Regions from separate parts of the Paenibacillus sp. J31P13 genome, predicted to be linked through region 2. Evidence: riboswitches for the same ligand, from Rfam matches in the RefSeq annotation. Region 2 holds a riboswitch; each other region holds the start of a gene.
The links. A riboswitch is a leader RNA that binds a small molecule or an ion and turns the genes downstream of it on or off. The one in region 2 is predicted to bind ZMP and ZTP.

Region 1 (4,058 bases), on a different contig from region 2:
GTTCAGTGTTTTGGAGCGATTGATTTACTCGTAAATAATGCCAGTATAACCTATCATATTCCGATTGATGATTTAGAAAGTGTGACAGAGGAATCCTGGGATAATCTATTCAATGTAAATGTCAAAGGAATGTTTAACTGCGCGCGAGCTGTCGCTCCATACATGAAGTCAAACAAACAAGGAGCTATTGTAAATATAGGCAGTATAGCCGGTCAAACTGGTCTGGGCTCCTCTCTCCCTTATGCAGTATCCAAAGCTGCTGTTCACGGACTAACGAAATCATTAGCACGCGCATTAGCTCCGGCTATTAGAGTCAACTGTATCGTACCCGGAGCGGTCGCGACAAGATGGTGGACCGGCAGAGAAGAACAGATGAATAAGCTAGCCCCTCAACTTTTGCTTCAGCGCATTTCAACACCAGAGGATGTAGCTCAATTAATTTGCGTAGCGCTAGAGCAAGAAGCGATGACAGGTCAAATTATTACAGTAGACAGCGGTCAAACGCTTTAATACCATTGAATAGCTCTAAACAATCAATGGAAGCCTCCGTTTCAACATCCTCTTTCTCGCATATCATTACAAAATAATGAGCAGCTATTGCGAAGACACCTCTTCACAAGCTGCTCATTTTTGCTACAGAATCATTAGTCCCAAACAAACTGCTTAAAGTAATTGTAATCTTACACAGTTTTAATAAAAGTAACACGATCAAAGTCAGTAATAAAAAAGTCTTTCTCATATTCGATTTGATCAAAGCCTAATTGCTCATAGAAAATCAGAGTCGCCTTATTCTCAGCATGACCAAGTGTATACAGGATCACCTTTTTCTCACCGAGCTCTTTCATTTTTTCGCAGATACTTTGGATCAATGCCCTCCCTATACCTTGCCTCTTAATTTCCTTCTTAACGACTACTCCAACAATTTCATATAGCTTTAAATCCAAATTAAATAGGAAGCCTGCATGGCCTAAAATACTTCCATCTTCTGTGACCATTACAAAATAACCGCTATTCTCAGTGCTTTTATTTGATAAATAAGCATTCCAGCGCTCTGGATATTGGTTGATGATGAATGCAGGAAACTGAAGGCTATGCTCTCTCATTATCCCCATAACAAATGGTTGATCTTTTCTTTCTAATGATCGGATCAACATAACGAACGCACCTTCTTATTTATAGTATGGATAATCCATCATATCTTGAACTTGCTTAACGCCATCCGCATGAGTAAGCGATTCGACAACGAATAACCCAAGGTCAATCGACGCCGAAACGCCTCCTCCAGTAAAAACATTTCCATCACGGACAAAACGCTCTTTGACTACCTCAGCACAATAAGGTGTTAGGAGGTCGAACGCGGATCGATTCGTCGTTGCCCTTCTCTCCTTCAAAAAGCCAGCTGCGCCCAATATTAAGGCACCTGTACATACGGATACCTTGTATTCAACATTTTGAGCGGTTTGAATCCATGAAATAAACGTGGAATCGAACCTAAGCTGCCGGGTAGAGAATCCTCCTGGGATAAAAACCAAATCATATCCTGACAAGTCAGGGTAAACATGATTAATTTTAATCGTTAATCCCCTATCGTCGGTAATCTCTTCTTTATTGGAGCAAAAGTCCCATGTCACATCATCTTTCAATCCTAATACCTTCATTCTTGTTAATGCATCATAAAACCCCACAAAATCTAATGTTGTCATGCCATCAAACAGTATAAAAGCCATCTTCATTTTGATACACCTTCCCCTTCTTATTATTTTATTGTTAAGAAAAACAAAAAAAGTATTTGATCCAATGATCAAATACTTTGCCCAGGCGTACGGCCGTTATCAGTGTGCTCCCTCATGGTCATCCATGTTTACGCCAGTAACACACTGTTCAGTTGTTTTTATTATTATACTTTTTATTGTCAGAAAATTCAATATTCATTCCTCATATAGGTAATCGATTATATGAGCCAACAACAGCCCAAATCATGTTATGGATCATAATCGTCCAATCGAATCTAGTAATTTAAGAATAGAATAAATTATCTTCTAGAAGAGGAGGAGATACGAATGAGATTCAGAAGAAATAAAGTGATTGTTGTATTTGTTAGACCTGGTCAAAGAGTTCTTGTTATCGCCAAGAAAAACCGCAAGCGTAACCGTCGATTCTAATTTTTTTGCTGCGCCTGATCATTCAGGCGTTACTACATAAGATGACTAACAGATTATATCGTTGAACGGCGAAGCAGAAGATAAGTCACGCCTGCGAATATAACGATGAGAGGAAGCATCCATAGACTATAGTCCAAAGCTGTTTGTTTGCCCATCCAATCAAAGATGGCTGGATACCAGTTTAATTGTGTCGCCATAAATCCTAAAATTGTAAATATGAATAGAAGAACCGCTGAAATGATAAACATGCCATTTTTCCCTGTACGCTTGTGAGTAGCAGCAATCATCATTCCCGAAAAATGCATGAACAACAGAATGACAAGAGGTACTGTGAACTGATTGATAAGAGGACCATCACTAAGATACGGTACATTAAAGAAGTACAATCCGCTGCCCCAAGCCCCCGTCCAATTTTCTATGAGTGCCAAAAGAAAAAGCAGGGCGGCTGATCCAATGCTTGTTAGAATGATCATAGCCGAGGTCCCCAAATAGTAATCCTTTCTACTCACACTCAAACCAATCGCGAACGGAAATGTCTGTGCCAGTGTGATAATACCTGCTACGAACATATAAATGAAGATGCTCGCAATCCCACCGGTTCTGATAGGCTCAATGACAAGAAGACTAATAAAAAGATTGACAATAAAGCTCGAAAGCATGACCAGCCAAGGGATGATAAACCATGACCACTTATCTCTGCTATGCATTTTAACTACGCTTGCGACTCGATTCATCAGACTTCTACCGCCTTTCTTTGCGTCTTTCCATTCGTTAGATAAATAATTAACTGCTGTAGGGACACAGGAGCAAGCTCAAGTCCCAATGCTTCTGCTTGCCTGCGTTCCCCAGTATTCCAATGGCCAATTACAGTTGCTGATACCAGATTGCCAAAAGGTTCACGATGGATGACCTCCTTGCCCGCTGTGAAGGAATCCACAGCAGCTTTAGGTCCTGCAAGAGAAAACGCTCGGCCGCGAAGCGCCTCTGCATCCTCATCAATGATTAAGGTTCCATTATCAATTACCATCACATGCTCCAGTATACGGCTTACTTCATCGATGAGATGTGTAGATAGAATAACTGTCCGAGGATGCAGGGCATAATCCTCAATCAGACGATCATAGAACAAGCTGCGGGCTACTGCATCAAGACCTAGATAGGGCTCATCGAATATCGTGAGCGGCGCACGGCTCGCAAGGCCAACAATAATGCCGACTGATGAGAGCATCCCTCTGGAGAGCTTCTTCATTCTCCGTTTCAGCGGAAGGCGAAACTCCTCTGCTAATGAGAGCGCATAATCGTTATCCCAGTTGGGAAACAAGGAAGCAGACGTGTTCAGCACATCCAAAATACGATAAACATCAGGATACTTCTGGCTCTCCTTGATAAAACAAATTTGACTGAGTACGCCATTATTTTCGTAGGGATGCTCTCCGAATACTCTTAGTTCCCCGCTAGTTGCGAACAGCTGCGCTGTTATCATATGCATGATCGTCGTCTTCCCTGCCCCGTTCCTGCCCAGCAATCCGTAGATTTTCTCTTCTTCCATGGTGAAACTGACATTATTTACTGCCTTCACATCTCCATACGACTTCGTCAACCGATCCAACTCGACTACTTTACCCATTATGAATTATCCCCTCTCCGGATCATTTCCGTTAATTGATCAGCTGTGATGCCAAGCTTCTTCGCTTCTCGAACCATCGTCACTACAAACTCTTCGAAGAATAGTTCTTTCCGCTTCTCAATTACTTTCCCACGAGCACCCTCTGCCACAAACATGCCAATCCCTCGCTTTTTGTACAAAATTCCTTCGTCAACGAGCATGTTTACACCCTTCGCGGCTGTTGCCGGATTGATCTTGTAAAAGGCTGCAAACTGGTTCGTTGAAAGAAC
Region 2 (4,058 bases):
GGAATACGGCTTTATCAATAGCTGCTGCCCAAGGCTGGCGACAAAGAATCATACCGCCGCGAGGTCCGCGAAGCGTTTTGTGTGTTGTAGTCGTTACGAAATGTGCATGAGGCACTGGGCTCGGATGCTGACCAGCAGCTACTAGACCAGCGATATGCGCCATATCAACCATGAACAATGCGCCTACATCATTAGCAATTTTTCCAAGCTTTTCAAAATCGATCGTACGCGGGTACGCACTAGCTCCTGCAACAATCAAACGAGGACGGTGTTTAAACGCCAATTTGCGAACCTCTTCATAGTCGATCGTGAAGGAATCCTCTTGTACACCATAAGCAACGAAGTTGTAAAGCAAACCAGATGCGTTAACCGGGCTGCCGTGCGTCAAGTGTCCGCCATGTGCAAGGTTCATACCAAGAACAGTGTCGCCAGGTTGCAACGCTGCAAGATATACCGCCATGTTCGCTTGTGCGCCTGAATGTGGTTGAACGTTAGCATGCTCTGCGCCGAAAAGCTCTTTCGCACGATTACGAGCGATGTCTTCTACGATATCAACATGCTCACAGCCGCCGTAGAAGCGTTTGTTTGGGTAGCCTTCTGCATATTTGTTAGTTAGAACGCTTCCCATAGCTTCCAATACGGCTTCACTTACAATATTCTCAGATGCAATAAGTTCAATGTTGTCGCGTTGGCGTTGAAGCTCAAGCCCTAATGCCTTTAGTACCTCTGGATCTTGCTTACGTAGATTTTCCATTTTCAATATTCCTCCTCAAAGTTGGGTATACCTGTACGCGAACGATAACGGCTTATTTTACCTTTTGGACAGCAAAGGAAGCTCCATTTACGATCAAAGGACAAGCAAATTTATAAGATTAATGGCATGTATCAACGGTTTGATCAGGCGTTAGATTAGACTGTAGCTCATATACGGCGCGAGCCCCGCCAATTAGCTTCGGTCTTGTAATCGCCATCGTTACATGAGCTTCACCGATACGAGTAATGGACGGACGAACGGGTACTGCAACTCTCTTGAGATGCATGCCAATCAACGTATCGCCAATATCAATACCTGCGTGCGCATGTATTTCTTCTGCCAAGCAAGGCTCTTGTAGCTGCCCATAAGCGTATGCAGCCATGGACCCGCCCGCTCTCGGTACAGGAATCGCGTTCACTAGCTCTAAGCCATAACGTTCAGCCGCTTCGCGTTCGATCACGAGCGCACGATTCAAATGCTCGCAGCATTGAAATACGGGCACGAAGCCGATTTCCTTGCGAACGGCTTCCACGCCGGCGTAGATTTGCTCCGCCGTTTCTACCGTTCCCGCTGAACCGATTCGATGACCCAGCACTTCACTAGTGCTTACACCGATTACAAGCAGCTGCCCCTTCGCAAGTTTCCCTGCTAAAGCAAGCTCGCGAACGATAACTTCAACTCGACCTGCAATCTCGACATTTTCAACTTGATCATTCATGTTGTTAGCCCCCTAATTAGGATTGGCTTGATGTATGCTCTTCGATTTGTTTCACTTTATTAATGCGGCCAACATGACGCTGCTCTTCTGAAAATGGCGTCTCCAGCCAAATACGGACAATTTCCTGAGCTACGCCCGGACCAATAACACGCTCTCCCATTGCCAGCACGTTCGTATCATTATGCTCACGCGTTGCTTTGGCTGAGAACAGATCATGCACCAAAGCACAGCGGATGCCCTTCACCTTGTTCGCTGCAATCGACATCCCGATACCTGTTCCGCAAATCAAAATACCGCGTTCTGCTTTGCCGCTTGCAACAAGCTCAGCAACAGGCACAGCATAGTCTGGATAATCCACCGATTGACTGCAATCGCAACCTACATCTTCTAATTCATGACCAAGCGATTGAATAAACGTTACTAGCTCATCCTTCAATCGGTAGCCCCCATGATCAGCACCAATAGCAATTTTCAACGTAAAAGACCTCCTTCTGAATGAAACATCTCCATGCTAGTATACCTATTTTTGCGTAAAAAGACGAAAAAAGAGCAAGACATGCTTATTAGCATGCTGCTCTTTGCCCAGGCGACCGGCCGTATATTCCAATGCTCCACCGTGGTTAACCCACTTCCGTCGCCAGTTACATTGGAAACCGTAATATGTCCCTTTATAATAGCTCAAATGTTCCAATAAATCAATCCATTATATAATGCCCAAGCGCTGAATTATCGCTTGGTCAGCTTATCCAGCAAACGTGACAAGGCAGTCTCTATTTCAGCGGCACTGCTGTTATATACGGCAAGCGAACCGCCAAACGGATCAACAACATCGACACTCGGAATGCGTCGTTCCAGCTCAAGAAGGCGATTCCTCTCCCCAGCTGTCAGTTGTTGACCAAGCGCCTGCTTCATATGCATCTCGGAATACAGTCTTTCCAGCTCCTCTATGTCGGCAAGCACGCTCTCATCCTGATTCGCGTATTCCTTCAACGTATACGTTTTGTCTACAGCTTCCGGGTACCATTGCAGCAATCCGCGTTTATGACTTGAGGTCATGGTCAAAATAAGATCAGCCCAATTGACAGCCTCGCTCGTCAGCGCCCTCGATGTGCTTTTATGCTCAATATCCCATTGCCGAAGCGTTTGAACGGCGTGAGCGGAAACCGGCAATCCATCTATAGTGGATACTCCAGCTGAACGAACAGCCACCGTAATCCCTCTCTTAGCAGCCATCTGTCGAAGCAGCGCCTCCGCCATTGGCGAGCGGCATGTATTGCCTGTACAAACAAATAAAATACGTTTCACACTGCCAACTCCTTTTCTAACTCCGTTAAATCAGAAAATGAACAAAATACCAAACACCAGTAAAATAGCACCGCCGCAGGCTTCGCCGTATTCCCCAAGATTTCCGCTGACTCTGCGGCCCAGCATTAAACCGATCACCGACATAAGTCCGCCAAAGAAACCAAATAAAAGGATCGTTGCCCACACATTAGCAGCAAACATACCTAATGTAATGCCAACCGACAAGGAGTCGATGCTTACGCTTAATGATAGCACCAACAACCCCCATAGAGTGCGATGATCGAAGGATTGTACAGCTTCACCGCGCAAAGAACTATAAATCATATGCAAACCGAGCAAAAGAAGCAAAATTCCCGCTGCAGTCGTTGCCACATCTCCAAGCAATTCACCCACATATTGACCCGCGAACATGCCAGCCAGCGGCATAATGATATGAAATATTGCAATAACAATGCCTAGCTTCAAAATATCCCATAGCCGTATTCCTTTTAGGCCAATACCAAGCCCCAGTGAAAAAGCGTCCAGTCCAAGCGCTATCGCTATAATGACCAGCGTCAAAAACTGTCCGGCTTGCAAATTTGCCTCTATCACCGATAATCTCCCCCAAGTCCGCGCATAGTCTTTATCAAACATATGCGGGTATGAGGACAAACATACTAGCTTGGCCATAACAATACTTATTCTATTTCACTTGAATGACTTGATTGCCAGCCGCTTTCACCATTCGGTTCATAAGCGCCGCTCCTATGCCTTGCTCTGTACAGCCTTCTCCCCAAATGCGTTGTGCACCGGCGTCATCGAATTTCCGCAATGCCGCATAAAGAAGCTGTGCCGCTGAATCCAGCTCCGCTTCACTTCCTAGAGAAATTACGAGATCTGCCTCATAAGCATGAAGCCGCTCATGAAAGGCAAGTATACCTGTCACCTCACCTCGTCGTTTGGCCGCTTGCTCTTCTGCTTGAATATACGCTATAACAGCCTCAGACTCTCCCATAACAAGTGTAAGTTCCCCTTTTGGGGCATAATGCGTGTACTTCATACCAGGAGAACGCGGTGCTAGTGGTTCTTCTGTAGATGCGAAGTCGATCGTTACGCCTGGCGCAGCTAGCTGCAGCGCCTCCATTGTAACTCCGCCTGGACGCAATATACGTATGACGCTTTCACCCTTCAGCTCAATGACTGTTGATTCCAGCCCTACGCCAGTTGCGCCGTCATCTACTATGCCATCCATTCGCCCGTTCAGATCTTCAAGTACATGATTGGCCAGAGTAGGACTCGGCC
Region 3 (4,058 bases), on a different contig from region 2:
TGAGCCGAAACGATCCAGTGATCGCAGCGATAAGGATTGAATTCTCTGGAAAAGCTCCTGCCTAAGATCCGCTCCAAAGCTTTGCGAAGCTATCGTACTAAAAACCGTACACCCAACCCCGCCTATCAAGCCTATAATAGCCGCAAGTAGCATTTTAGGTGCTGTACCTGCAATATGGCTTAAATTTCCGTTCATAATTCCTTCATTCACAATGACAGCCATAAATTTGGGCTGCAGCAGATCCATCCATACCTCCAGCAGCATGAAAAGCGGCGCCAACAGGGCTGAAAGCCAATACTTCTTCAGAAATCTAGCAAGCTTAAACAAATAAACACCTCGATTATGTAAAAGAATAGTAATGCAATTATAGCATTCTCACTCTCTTAAAATAAATGTGAAATAAAAAAGAGTCGTTCAGAAGCTTCTTCTGAACGACTCTTTTCCTTATGCTCTATTCCATTCTAAAGCAATCATTTCGGTAATGCGTACTCGTATATGTTATCATCCTTGCCTTGCATTGCATTATTTTTAAAGTACAGAATTTGGTTCTCTTCTTTTATAAATACCAGACGGTCACCCCTTTGAATATCATCAATCTCCGCATATTCTAGTTGGTTGCCGCTCAGCAGCTCTTTGTACAACAATACCTTCTCGTTTGTTGTTTTATTGATTAGAGTCAAATAAGCAAACGGTTTCGTTGGACGAATCAATAGATAGTTCTCACCTATAGCTTCAATGGAGTAGTCTCCTTCGGCTCCCCCCAGCTGCTCCAAGTCATACGTAGTTGCTATTTCACCCGTTTGATCATCAACAAGATAAAGCTTATGACCATCTGTTAACACAGCCTGATCCTTGTAAAAACGTACATTCATTGGGGTGTGATAATAATAGTGAGCCGTTGTTTGCTGCTTAATTTGTTTATTCTTTAAGTAAAATCTGTATTCTTTCGTATTCAGCATAGGCTCTCCATAATAGTTGGAAACTGAAACCAATATATTTCCTTCCTTTGTGAGGTCTGCCATTACCGCGCTGTCCCCTGGTGTTTGTAACTCCACATTCGTTAATTTACTATAGTTTTTATTTTTATCCGCATAATACAATTCACCTGTTTTCCATTGCAAGGATATGACCTCTCCACTGGAAAGCTTCACTACTCTATAAAAGCTCCAAATGGTTACGATCTGGTTCTTCGCATCCCAGTTGACCTCTCCATCAGCTATTTCTGAAACTAGACGCAAGGGTACAAATACTCTACCGTTAAAAATTTCAGCCGGTACGTCCAATGTTTTTTTCACGCCATTCAAGTAAGCTGTTTTACTCCCTACTGTTAGTTCTAATTTGTTTTTCGGTCCGCTAATTTTTACGACCTTTGTTTTATTGTTCCACTCTGTTTTTTGAGCAAGAGCGTCGGACACAAATCGAACAGGCACAAGCACCCGCCCATTCTTCATTAATGGCGGCGCTTCAAATGGAATGATATTACCATTGAGCTCTACCTTAATGGCCGATTTTGCCGCTGATGCAACCGAGAATGGTACCAACAACCCTACAAGCAGAAAACTAATAAGAATCATGGAAAAACGTTTCATCCTATTCTCTCCTTTAATATTGAATTTTCTGTAAACTCCTGTTACGATTGTTCTAACATTAACTGCTGTGCGTAACTGGCGGAGCATGGGGAACCATGAGGAAGCGCATAGATGATTAGCCGTACGCCTGGGCAAAGGTAAGGGGGATATTCCCCTTGCCTTTTTATGTTTTTCGAACATGATTATTCGAAGGAGCTGGGTTAAGATGACGGAAAAATTAATTTTAGACGGCAGTATAGTTGCTCATGCGATTAAAGAACAGCTGCAACTAAGAGTAGCAATGCTTAAGGAAAGGGGAACCATTCCTTGCCTAGCAACAATCTTGGTTGGTGACGATCCCGCATCTGAGACGTATGTTCGAATGAAAGGCAATGCCTGTAAGCGGCTTGGTATCGAATCCAGGCGCATTCGCTTAGACAGCAATATCTCTACCCAAGACTTAATCGCTGTTATTCAACAGCTAAATACTGACCCGGATGTTCATGGCATTCTATTGCAGCATCCCGTTCCAGAAGGAATCGATGAGCGGGCGGCCTTTGAAGCAATAAGCATTAATAAAGATGTAGATGGCGTTACTGCACTCGGTTTTGCACAAAATGCTTTCGGGTACGCCTCCTTTCCATCCTGCACACCTGCTGCTATTATGGAAATCCTCGATTATTATCATATTCCGATCGAGGGCAAGCACGCGGTCGTCGTAGGGCGCAGTCCGATTCTTGGAAAGCCTGCATCTCTCATGCTGTTGAATCGAAATGCCACCGTTACAATCTGTCACTCTAAGACGAAAAACCTCCCTGAAATGTTACAGACTGGAGATTTAATCATTGCTGCAGTTGGTAAACCGAAGTTTATAAAAGGAGATTGGATACGTGAAGGGGCCGTTGTACTGGATGCCGGCTATAACGCAGGAAATGTCGGAGATGTAGATTATGAAGCCTGTTTGAGTAAAGCAAGTGCTATTACCCCAGTGCCAGCGGGTGTCGGTCCAGTAACTATTGCGATGCTTCTGAAGCATACCGTTGCTGCGGCGGAGAATTCTATCCCTATCCTACATTGATAATATTGAATGCTATGCAAAATAAAACGCCCCTTCCACTCTATTAAAGTGAAAGGGGCTCTTTAAATTATGAATTAGCTATTGCTTTTCTTGTATTCAATAGCTGCCAACAACAAGGTAACAATTTCGGCTCTTGTTGCTTTTTGCTGCGGCGCAAAACGATTGCCGCCCACTCCTGAGATAAGACCAGCCTTATGCGCTGCAGCGATATACGGAGCAGCCCATGCTGGGATATTACTTGCGTCGGCAAAAGTCACGGTCGCATTCGGATCAACTTTGATATCGAGTGCACGTACCAGCATGACAGTCATTTCCGTTCTTGTTAGCGGATTCGATGGACGAATCGTGTTGTCCTCGTATCCGGTAATGACCTTCTCATCAATGAGCTGTGCGAAGAAGGATTGCGCCCACGCCGGCACTTGAGCAGCATCTGCAAAGCTTAGCTTGCCAGCTGTCGATTCCAGCTTAAACGCTCTGCCCAACATTGTCACAAACTCTGCTCTTGTAGCTGTATCTCCAGGATGGAATGTGTTATCTCCAAATCCTTTTACAAAGCCAAGCTTTACTGCTTGCTCGATCGACTTCGCAGCCCAATGTCCAGCAACATCCGTGAATGTCATTTCTGATCCTTCATTGCCGCCCGGCGTTGGCGTTGGTGTCGGTGTTGGTGTCGGTGTTGGCGTTGGCGTCGGCGTCACTTCCCCGCCTGGAAGAGGACTTCCGTTAAGATCAACAATGCGCCCTTCAACAGCAGATGTTGTCGCTGTTACCGTTCCAACCTTCTGGATGTATTTAGTGAACACATCATAATCCGGCAGATACAATAGTTTTACGCGGCCTTCGTTATAAGCCTTCTCAAGGGAAGCATAGAAGTCTCCGCCTTTTGCAGTAAATGCATTTGTTGCTACCTCATACATCGCATTCATATCCATCGGTACATAGCTGTTGCCGACTTTCACTTGAATACGTACTACTCGTTCATTGACCGGCTTCGTTGAATCATAATCAAAGCGCATTCCTGCAATGTGCGGGAAGCGGCCATCCTTGGTCGTTGTAATCGTGGATACACCATTCTCCATGGCATCCTTAATTTCTTGACCCGTCAAGGAGATCGTCACCAGATCGTTATTGAATGGAAGTACCGTTAATACTTCTCCTTGCGTAATCGGTCCTTCGTTAATCGAATCACGAATGCCTCCGCCATTTTGCAAGGCGATTACTGCATTTGTACCCGCTGCTTTCGCTGCGTCCAACATGCCATCCGCAATCAAGTTGCCTAGATTTGTTTCTTTGGAACGCACATTCGCACGTACGCCATCCAGCACAACATTGGAAATGCCCACTTCTTCTTTGGACAATTCAACTACGCCCGGCTTATACAGCGTTTCGAGAAGCACTTTGGCTTCTTCATC

Region 1: it holds a riboswitch for ZMP and ZTP, as region 2 does, so the genes downstream of both, AC0YOD_RS02095 (DJ-1/PfpI family protein) here and rpiB (ribose 5-phosphate isomerase B) in region 2, are expected to answer to the same signal.
Region 3: it holds a riboswitch for ZMP and ZTP, as region 2 does, so the genes downstream of both, AC0YOD_RS22565 (bifunctional 5,10-methylenetetrahydrofolate dehydrogenase/5,10-methenyltetrahydrofolate cyclohydrolase) here and rpiB (ribose 5-phosphate isomerase B) in region 2, are expected to answer to the same signal.

Annotation. Positions count from the first base shown of each region.
Region 1 covers NZ_JBWDNR010000001.1:514,026-518,083, reverse strand. The annotation lists gene AC0YOD_RS02105 (SDR family NAD(P)-dependent oxidoreductase) at 1-510, shown strand, start outside; gene AC0YOD_RS02100 (GNAT family N-acetyltransferase) at 681-1,103, opposite strand; gene AC0YOD_RS02095 (DJ-1/PfpI family protein) at 1,170-1,733, opposite strand; ZMP/ZTP riboswitch at 1,806-1,884, opposite strand; gene AC0YOD_RS02090 (hypothetical protein) at 2,216-2,896, opposite strand; gene AC0YOD_RS02085 (ABC transporter ATP-binding protein) at 2,896-3,789, opposite strand; gene AC0YOD_RS02080 (GntR family transcriptional regulator) at 3,789-4,058, opposite strand, start outside.
Region 2 covers NZ_JBWDNR010000004.1:139,830-143,887, forward strand. The annotation lists gene AC0YOD_RS14885 (serine hydroxymethyltransferase) at 1-754, opposite strand, end outside; gene AC0YOD_RS14890 (TIGR01440 family protein) at 873-1,472, opposite strand; gene rpiB (ribose 5-phosphate isomerase B) at 1,489-1,947, opposite strand; ZMP/ZTP riboswitch at 2,046-2,127, opposite strand; gene AC0YOD_RS14900 (low molecular weight protein arginine phosphatase) at 2,199-2,777, opposite strand; gene AC0YOD_RS14905 (manganese efflux pump MntP) at 2,808-3,368, opposite strand; gene AC0YOD_RS14910 (L-threonylcarbamoyladenylate synthase) at 3,460-4,058, opposite strand, start outside.
Region 3 covers NZ_JBWDNR010000008.1:61,854-65,911, reverse strand. The annotation lists gene AC0YOD_RS22575 (ABC transporter ATP-binding protein) at 1-327, opposite strand, end outside; gene AC0YOD_RS22570 (copper amine oxidase N-terminal domain-containing protein) at 471-1,589, opposite strand; ZMP/ZTP riboswitch at 1,651-1,729, shown strand; gene AC0YOD_RS22565 (bifunctional 5,10-methylenetetrahydrofolate dehydrogenase/5,10-methenyltetrahydrofolate cyclohydrolase) at 1,795-2,646, shown strand; gene AC0YOD_RS22560 (5'-nucleotidase C-terminal domain-containing protein) at 2,721-4,058, opposite strand, start outside.